2 regions of the Kitasatospora sp. NPDC054795 genome follow, and region 2 is predicted to be linked to the other one. Evidence: riboswitches for the same ligand, from Rfam matches in the RefSeq annotation. Region 2 holds a riboswitch; the other holds the start of a gene.
What was found. Region 2 has a riboswitch for thiamine pyrophosphate ahead of thiO (glycine oxidase ThiO). Riboswitches for the same ligand answer to the same signal wherever they lie in the genome.
Positions count from the first base shown of each region.

Region 1: linked by a shared signal. The riboswitch ahead of ACWGJO_RS08210 (purine-cytosine permease family protein) and the one ahead of thiO (glycine oxidase ThiO) in region 2 are both predicted to bind thiamine pyrophosphate.

Region 1 covers NZ_JBSHAP010000015.1:99,468-103,142, reverse strand. Annotated here, with positions in the region: gene ACWGJO_RS08210 (purine-cytosine permease family protein) at 1-1,165, opposite strand, end outside; TPP riboswitch at 1,158-1,302, opposite strand; gene ACWGJO_RS08205 (S1C family serine protease) at 1,567-3,435, shown strand; tRNA gene ACWGJO_RS08200 (tRNA-Ser) at 3,499-3,586, shown strand.
Region 2 covers NZ_JBSHAP010000156.1:7,940-13,201, reverse strand. Annotated here, with positions in the region: gene ACWGJO_RS36320 (thiazole synthase) at 1-724, opposite strand, end outside; gene thiS (sulfur carrier protein ThiS) at 728-967, opposite strand; gene thiO (glycine oxidase ThiO) at 964-2,139, opposite strand; TPP riboswitch at 2,143-2,255, opposite strand; gene ACWGJO_RS36305 (NAD(P)/FAD-dependent oxidoreductase) at 2,339-3,547, shown strand; gene ACWGJO_RS36300 (Rv2175c family DNA-binding protein) at 3,590-3,955, shown strand; gene thiE (thiamine phosphate synthase) at 3,955-4,608, shown strand; gene ACWGJO_RS36290 (polyprenyl synthetase family protein) at 4,672-5,262, opposite strand, start outside.

The DNA.
Region 1 (3,675 bases), on a different contig from region 2:
GCCGCCCGGCACCGAGGAAGTAGTCCACCACGAGCACCGCCAGCAGCGGCACGAACACCGAGCCGATCAGACCGAGGAAGCCGTAGTAGGTGTCGGTGAACTCGTCGATCCGCAGCGCCAGCACGGTGATCAGCACGCCGATCGCGCCGGAGAGCACCCGGCGGTCCACCTTCGGCAGCAGGTTCTGCACCGACATCGCCGTCGAGTACACGTTGGCGAAGGACTGGTCCGTCTCGCGCAGCACCAGCACCAGCAGGAACAGCCAGCCGGCCCAGACCCCGAGGAAGGAGTCGAAGATCCGGTTCGGATCGCCGTCCGACTGCAGCAGCGCCATCAGGCCGAGCACGTAGCACCAGACCTGGGCGATCGTGTAGCCGGAGAAGCTGCCCCAGAACGCCGAGCGCGGGGTGCGCGAGTGCCGGGTGTAGTCGGCGGCCAGCGGGACGAAGGAGACCGACACCGCGATCATCGCGTCGGTGGCGCCCAGGAAGCCGTGCCAGTTGCCCGCCCCCGGGTCCGGCACGCCCTGGCGGCCCAGCTGGACGGTGAAGTACACCATCGCCACCGCGACCGCCCCGGCCACGAAGCGGCGCAGCACCGCGATCGAGCCCAGCGGCCAGATGGTCAGCGCCGTGGTCAGCGCGCCCGCGAGCAGGACGAACAGCCAGCGGTAGCCGGTGGTGTGCGCGACGGTCTGCGCGCCCGCCGAGATGGTCAGCAGCTCGAACACGCCCCAGCCGATGCACTGCACGATGTTCAGCACCGTCGGCAGGTACGACAGCCGGGTGCCGAACAGCCCGCGCAGGTTCGCCATCGCGGGGGCGCCGGTGCGGGCGCCGATCAGCGAGGCCACGCCGAGCATCGCGGTGCCGACCGCCGTACCGACCGTGATCGCGGTCACCGCGGCGGCCAGCGACAGCTCGCTGCCGGGGGCGCCGAGCACGGTGGCGGCGGTGGAGAAGCCGATCAGGCTGACGCCCAGGTTCATCCAGAGCGCGAAGTGGTCCCGGAAGCGCAGCGTGCGCGGCGGCTCGGTGTCCAGCACCAGGGGCGCTTCGACGTGCTCGGGGCGCTCCAGGACGGCGGTCGCGCCCCCGGCGGAGGCGTCCGCGCCGGGGGCGGGAACGTTCGCGCCCGAAGAAGAGGATGGCGAAGCAGGCGGCATGGCCGATACTCCCTACGCCGGCATTACCCGGACAGGTTCCGGCGGTCAGCGCCCCCTCGACCGGCCGTCACTCGTGTGGCGTACGGTCGACATGCGCACTCTCAGCCTGGTGGGTCCAAGCTCCCGCGTGTCAGTTTGGAGCGACAGGCTAACCGGCACGGGGGCGATCGCCCAAGGCCGAGGGTGTGCGGTCCGCATCGCGGGACGCCCGGCGGGGGAGGGGAGCCTCGGCCGTCGGTGCCGGCGTCGGTGCCGGCGTCGGTGTCGGGTGTCGGGTGTCGGGTGTCGGCGTCTGCGTCGGCTAAGGATTCTTATGAGTTCTTCAGAGGGGTCCTTACGGCAATCGAATCGACAGTGCGAAAAACTATGGTCCTTGGTTCTGCCAGCTATGGAGGTCGTCCGTGAGCACCGAGCGCGAGGTTGGGCCCACCGGGCCGCAGGGGGAGCAGCCCGCCGGGCCGGGGGCGGCCGAGTCCGCTTCCGAAGGCCCCGCTCAGGGTGGGCACCAGCCGACGATGGCCTTCCGGCGGGTGCCCGAGCCGGAGTCGGGCGCCGTCGAGGCCGCCCCCGTCGAGGCGGCGCCGCCCGTCGACGCCGTCGCGGCCGAGGGTGTCCCGGCCGAGGGCGGGCACAAGCCCACCGTCGCCTTCACCAAGGTGTCCGCACCGGAGGCCCCCGCGGCCCTTGCGGCGCCCGTCGCCGAGCAGCCGGCCGTCGACCCGGCCACCGGCTACATCGACGCGCCGCCGCCGGTCCTGCCGCCCGCCCCGCAGGCTCCGGTGGCCCCGCTCGCCGCGCCCGCCCCGGGCGCGGCCCCCGCCGCCCCGGCGCTGCCGCCGACGGCCGACAACCCGTACGCCACCCCGACCCACGGCGTTCCGGCGGCCGGCCCGCACGAGAGCTACGGCGCCGCTCCGGCCGTGCCCGCCGCCCCCGCCGCTCACGAGGGCTACGGCGCCGCTCCGGTCGCGCCCGCCGCCCCCGCCGCGCACGGCCACCACCCCTTCGGGGCCGGTCAGCCGCTCGGCGGCTGGGGCCCCACCCACGACTCCACCTCCGGCGGCGCGGGCTACCCCGGCGGCCCGGCGGGCCCGCTCGGCTACCCGGCGGACTACCCCGGCGGTCCGGTCGGCCCCGGCGGCCCGCGCAAGAAGCGCGGCGGCCTGGTCGCCCTGATCGCGGCCGTCGCGCTGGTCGCCGGTGTGGCCGGCGGCGTGCTCGGTGTGACCGTCACCGACAACGCCGACCGCGGCAGCTCCGCGAACGACCACCGCAGCACCACCGTGCAGGCCAGCGACACCCAGAAGAACGAGCCCGCCCCTGGCTCGATCGCCGCCATCGCGCAGAAGGCGCTGCCCAGCGTCGTCACCATCAAGGCGCAGGGCAACGGCGAGTCGGGCACCGGCACCGGCTTCGTCTTCGACACCGAGGGCCACATCCTCACCAACAACCACGTGGTCGCGCCGACCCTCAACGGCGGCAAACTGACCGTCAAGTTCGCCGACGGCAGCTCCTACAGCGCCTCCGTGCTGGGCCACGCCGAGGGCTACGACGTCGCCGTGGTCAAGATCGACAACCCGCCGAAGAGCAAGCTGACCCCGCTGCCGCTGGCCGACTCCGACAAGGTCAACGTCGGTGACGCCACCGTCGCGATCGGTGCGCCGTACGGCCTGGAGTCCACCGTCACCAGCGGCATCATCAGCGCCAAGGACCGCCCGGTGGCCTCCGGCGACGACACCGGCTCGCAGGCCTCGTACATGAACGCCCTGCAGACCGACGCCTCGATCAACCCCGGCAACTCCGGCGGCCCGCTGCTCGACTCCGGCGGCGCGGTGATCGGCATCAACTCGGCGATCCAGTCCAACGCCTCCGCCAACGGCCGGGCCGGCAGCATCGGCCTGGGCTTCGCCATCCCGATCAACCAGGCCAAGTGGGTCGCGGACACCCTGATCAAGACCGGCAAGCCGGTCTACGCCAAGCTCGACGTGCTGCGCAACGACGACTACAAGGGCGACGGCGCGCAGATCCAGACCAAGGACATCCAGGGCCAGCCAGCCGTCACCCCCGGCGGCGCGGCCGACAAGGCCGGCCTCAAGCCTGGCGACGTCATCACCAAGCTCGGCGGCGTGCCGATCGACAACGGCCCGGCCCTGGTCAGCCGGATCTGGACGCACAAGCCCGGCGAGACCGTCGACGTCGAGTACACCCGCAACGGCCAGACCCTCAACACCAAGGTCACCCTCGGTCAGCGCGAGGGCGACCAGCCGTGACCCCCGCCCGCACCGAAACGTGTGCGCCGAACCCCGCCGGACCCGTTAGGCTGACCTCCGCCTGGAGAGCTGCCCGAGCGGCCTAAGGGAACAGTCTTGAAAACTGTCGTGCGGTGACCCCGTACCGTGGGTTCGAATCCCACGCTCTCCGCTGGTGAGGAACACCCAGCTCAGGGCGGGTATCGGCTACATGCCGATACCCGCCCTTTTCGATTCTGTCCCGGGCTGTCCCACCTGTGT
Region 2 (5,262 bases):
GGCGCGGGATCCGGCCGGCCCGGTGGGCGAGCCGGCCCGCCTCGGCGGCGTGCCGCATCGCCTCGGCCATCAGCACCGGGTCCTGAGCCCTGGTCACCGCGGAGGCGAGCATCACCGCGGCGCAGCCCAGTTCCATCGCCAGCGCCACGTCGGAGGCGGTGCCGGCGCCCGCGTCCAGGATCACCGGGACGCCCGCACCCTCCACGATCAGCTGGAAGTTGTGCGGGTTGCGGATGCCCAGGCCCGAACCGATCGGCGAGCCCAGCGGCATGATGGCCGCGCAGCCGACGTCCTCCAGCTTGCGGGCCAGCACCGGGTCGTCGTTGGTGTACGGCAGGACGGTGAAGCCGTCGTCGACCAGCGTCTCGGCGGCGTCCAGCAGCTCGATCGGGTCGGGCAGCAGGGTGCGCTCGTCGGCGATCACCTCCAGCTTGACCCAGTCGGTGCCGAGCGCCTCCCGGGCCAGCCGGGCGGTCAGCACGGCCTCGCCGGCGGTGAAGCAGCCGGCCGTGTTGGGCAGCACCCGGATGCCGTTGCGGGTCAGCACGTCGAGCACGGAGCCCTGGGTGGTGGCGTCGACCCGGCGCATGGCGACGGTGGTCAGCTCGGTGCCGGAGGCGAGCAGCGCGCGCTCCAGGACCTCCAGGCTGGGGGCACCCCCGGTGCCCATGATCAGCCGGGAGGAGAAGGCCGTCCCGGCGATGGTCAGAAGGTCGTCGGCCATGGTTCAGCCTCCCTGCACGGCGGTGAGGATCTCGATCCGGTCGCCGCCGGCCAGCGCCGTCCCGGGCCACGAACCGCGGGGCACCACGGCCTCGTTGAGCGCGGCGGCGACACCGGTGTTGGCGGCGCTGACGGCGGCCACCACCTCGGCGAGGGTGGTCGTGGCGGACACCCGGCGGGGCTCGCCGTTGACGGTCAGGGCGATCTCGTTCGGGGTGATCTCGTTCGGGGCGATCTCGGTCATGCGGAGGCCTTCGCAGCGGGGGGTTCGGGGGAGAAGCGCAGGGGCGTGAACGGCCTTGCCGTTTCGGGGACCTCACCGGTGGCCAGGTACTCGGAGACCAGGTCGGCGGTCACCGGGGTGAGCAGCACGCCGTTGCGGTAGTGGCCGGTGGCGGCGACCAGCCCGGGCAGTGACGTCGGGCCGAGCAGCGGGGCGTTGTCCGGCGATCCGGGGCGCAGCCCGGCGGAGGTCTCCAGCAGCGGGAGTTCGGTGATTCCCGGGACCAACTCGTGGGCGTCGCGCAGGAGTTCGTACACCCCGCCGGCGGTGACGGTGGTGTCGTAGCCCTGCTCCTCGGTGGTCGCGCCGACCACCAGCTCGCCGTTCTCCCGGGGCACCAGGTACAGGTGCCGGCCGCGGACGACGGCGCGGACGTTGCGGGACAGGAACGGGCGGTAGGCGTCCGGGACGTGCAGCCGCAGCACCTGCCCCTTCACCGGGCGGATCGCGGGCAGCACACCGTCGGGCAGGCCGGGCAGCCGGTGGCTGTGCGGGCCGGCGGCGAGGACGACCTGCCCGGCGCCCACCCGTTCCCCGGTCGAGAGCCGGGCACCGGTCGCGCGGCCGTCCTCGACCAGCAGCTCGACGGCCTCGGCGCGGTGCAGCAGGACGTTCGCGTTCTCGCAGGCGGCGGCCAGGGCGGTGAGCAGGCGCCGGGGGTCCACCTGGTGGTCGTCCGCGACGTGCAGGCCGCCGCGCACGCCGGGGGCGAGCATCGGCTCCAGCCTGCGGGCCTCCCGGCCGGTCAGCCAGGTCGAGTCCAGACCGAGCCGCTGGTGGAAGGCGTGCAGCTCGCGCAGTTCCTCGCGGTCGTCGGAGTCCAGCGCCACGGCGACGGTGCCGCAGCGGCGGTAGCCGGTGTCCCGGCCGCCGCTCGCCTCGGAGAGCTCGGCGGCGAAGGCCGCGTACCGCTCGTTCGAGGCCATCCCGAGGCGGAGCAGCGGCTCCTCGCCGTACTGCAGCTCGGTGACCGGGGCGAGCATCCCGGCCGCGACCCCGGCGGCCCCGCCGCCGGGGGAGGGGTCGACCACGATCACGTTCCGCAGCCCGCGCTGCGCGGCGCGCCAGGCGACGGCGAGGCCGATGACGCCCCCGCCGATCACCAGCACGTCGGCGTGGGCGCCTGATGGCAAGCGTGACAAAGCTGCTCTTCTCCCTTCGCCGGTATGACCCGGATCAGGTTCGGACGGTCGCAGGCCGTGCCAGCCCGCCTCTCAGCCCGGTGCGCCGGGCTCCCGTGTGGTGCCCCCACCTTAACGCCGGGGGTCGGCCCGGCCGAAGGCCCGTACAGCGGGCGGACGGCCCGCAGGCCGCCGCGTCGCGCTGAGTACAGTGACGGGCGTGGCAGAGCTGAGCGGAACGGATCAGGTGGTCGTCGTCGGAGCCGGGCTGGCCGGGGCGCAGTGCGCCCTCAAACTGCGGCAGGGCGGCCGGCAGGGGCCGATCGTGCTGGTCGGCGAGGAGCCGCACGCGCCGTACGACCGGCCGCCGCTCTCCAAGGACGTGCTGCTCGGCAAGGCCGACTCCACCGCCCTGGACATCGACTACGGGCAGCTCGGCATCGAGCTGCTCACCGGCCGCCGGGCCACCGGCCTGACCCCCGGCGTGCTGCACACCGACGGCGGCGACCTCCCGTACGGCTCGCTGGTGATCGCCACCGGCGCCGTCCCGCGGGCCCTGCCCGGCGCCGAGCGCGCGCACCTGCTGCACACCCTGGACGACGCCCTGGCGCTGCGCGCGCTGCTGCGCCCCGGGCTGCGGCTGGTGCTGGTCGGCGCGGGCTGGATCGGCGCCGAGGTGTCCACCGCGGCCCGCGCGGCGGGCTGCGAGGTGACCGTGGTCGAGGCCGGCCCGGCGCCGCTGCCCGGCGCGCTGCCGACCGAGGTCGGCTCGGCGATGGCCGCCTGGTACGCCGGGGCCGGGGTCGACCTGCGCTGCGGGGTCGGCGTGGCCGCCGTCGAGCCCGGCGCGGTGCTGCTGGCGGACGGCTCGCACCTGCCCGCCGACGAGGTGGTGGTCGGCATCGGGGCCCGCCCCGCGACCGGCTGGCTGGCCGGCTCCGGGGTCGAGCTGGACGCGGCCGGCGCCGTCGTGGTGGACGGGCGGCTGCGCACCTCGGTGCCCGGCGTGTTCGCGGCCGGCGACTGCGTCAGCTACCCCTCGGCCCGGGCCGGTGCCCGGCTGGCCGTCCAGCACTGGGACCACGCCCTGCAGTCCGGCGAGGCGGTGGCCGCAGCCGTCCTGGGCGCGGACGCGCCGGCCTACGACCCGGTGCCGTACTTCTGGTCCGAGCAGTTCGGCCGGATGGTCCAGTACGCCGGCCGGCACGCCGGGGGCGACGAGCTGCTGTGGCGCGGCTCCCCGCGGGACGGCGACTGGTCGGTGCTCTGGCTGCGCGACGGCGTGCCGAGCGCGCTGCTGGCCGTGGACCGGCCGCGCGACCTCACCCAGGGGCGGAGGCTGATCGAACGCGGTACGGCCCTCGATCCGGCCCGCGCGGGCGACCCGGAGGTGCCACTGAAGTCGGCCGTCGCGGGGTAGTGCCTGGTGCGCGGTGGGCCGCGGAGGTGGCAGTCTGGTGGCGTGAGTGAGATCGAAAGCAAGATTGAAGCCCTGGTCACCGACTGGATGTACCTGCCCGACATCTCGGAGCAGTGGGGGGTCCGGGTCACCGAGGTACGTGACCTGGTCAAGAACGGCGGCCTGATCGCCGTCCGGCGCGGGCCGAACAAGTCGCTGCAGGTCCCGGCGGCGTTCATCGACGGCCCGGGCCTGGTCAAGCACCTGTCCGGCACCCTGACCGTCCTGCGGGACTGCGGGTACAACGACGTGGAGATCCTGGAGTGGCTCTTCACCGAGGACCCGTCGCTGCCCGGCAGCCCGATCCAGGCGCTGCGGGAGAACCGCGGCACCGAGGTGAAGCGCCGCGCCCAGGCGATGCTGATCTGATGGCGGCGGACACGCTGCGTACCCGGCTGGCCGACGCCCGGCTCTACCTGTGCACCGACGCCCGCCGGGAGCAGGGCGACCTCGCCGAGTTCCTAGACGCGGCGCTGGCGGGCGGGGTGGACGTCGTCCAGCTGCGGGACAAGGGCCTGGAGGCCAAGCAGGAGCTGGAGGCCCTGGAGGTCTTCGCCGACGCCTGCCGCCGGCACGGCAAGCTGCTGGCCGTCAACGACCGCGCCGATGTCGCCCACGCGGCCCGGCCGGACGTGCTGCACCTCGGCCAGGACGACCTGCCGGTGCAGGCCGCCCGGGCGATCCTCGGCGAGGACGTGCTGATCGGCCGTTCCTGCCACGCCGAGTCCGAGGTGGACGCGGCGATCGCCGAACCCGGTACGGACTACTTCTGCACCGGCCCGGTCTGGCCGACCCCGACCAAGCCGGGCCGCCCGGCCCCGGGCCTCGGCCTGGTCTCGTACGCGGCGAAGCAGGACACCGACCGGCCGTGGTTCGCGATCGGCGGGATCGACCTCGGCAATCTGGACGAGGTGCTGGCCGCCGGTGCCCGCAGGATCGTCGTGGTGCGGGCCGTCACCGCCGCGGCGGATCCGCGGGCGGCCGCCGCCGAGCTGTCCCGCCGGGTGCGCGCCGCGCTCTGACCGGCCCGGGCCAGCGGGATCCGGGGCCCGCAGGCGCCCAGGCCCCGGGGCCGTCGCCGTCCGTCAGTACTTGCGGACGGTGGCGGCCTCGGCCAGGGCCAGCAGCACCGTACGGGCCCGGTCGTCGGCGAGCGGAGCGGCCTCCAGCGCGGCCAGCGACTGCCGCATCAGCTCCTCGATCCGGTGCTCCACCAGCTCGGGCGCGCCGCTGCGGGCGACCAGCGCGCGCAGCTCGGCGACCTCCGGGGCCGCCAGGTCCGGGGCGCCGAGCCGCTCGTCCAGGTGCCGGGCGTCGGCGGCCGGCAGGCCCCGCATCGCGTGCGCGACCAGCAGGGTGCGCTTGCCCTCGCGCAGGTCGTCCCCGGCCGGCTTGCCGGTGACGGCCGGGTCCCCGAAGACACCGAGCAGGTCGTCGCGCAGCTGGAAGGCCTCGCCCAGCGGCAGCCCGAACGCCCCGTACGCCTCGACCAGTTCCGGCCCGGCACCGGCCAGCAGCGCACCCACCTGCAGCGGCCGTTCGATGGTGTACTTCGCGGACTTGTAGTGCAGCACCGTCCGCGCCCGGTCCAGCGCGCCCTCGTCGGTCGAGTCGCCGGCCACCGGCTCCAGGACGTCCAGGTACTGGCCGAGCATGACCTCGGTGCGCATCAGGTC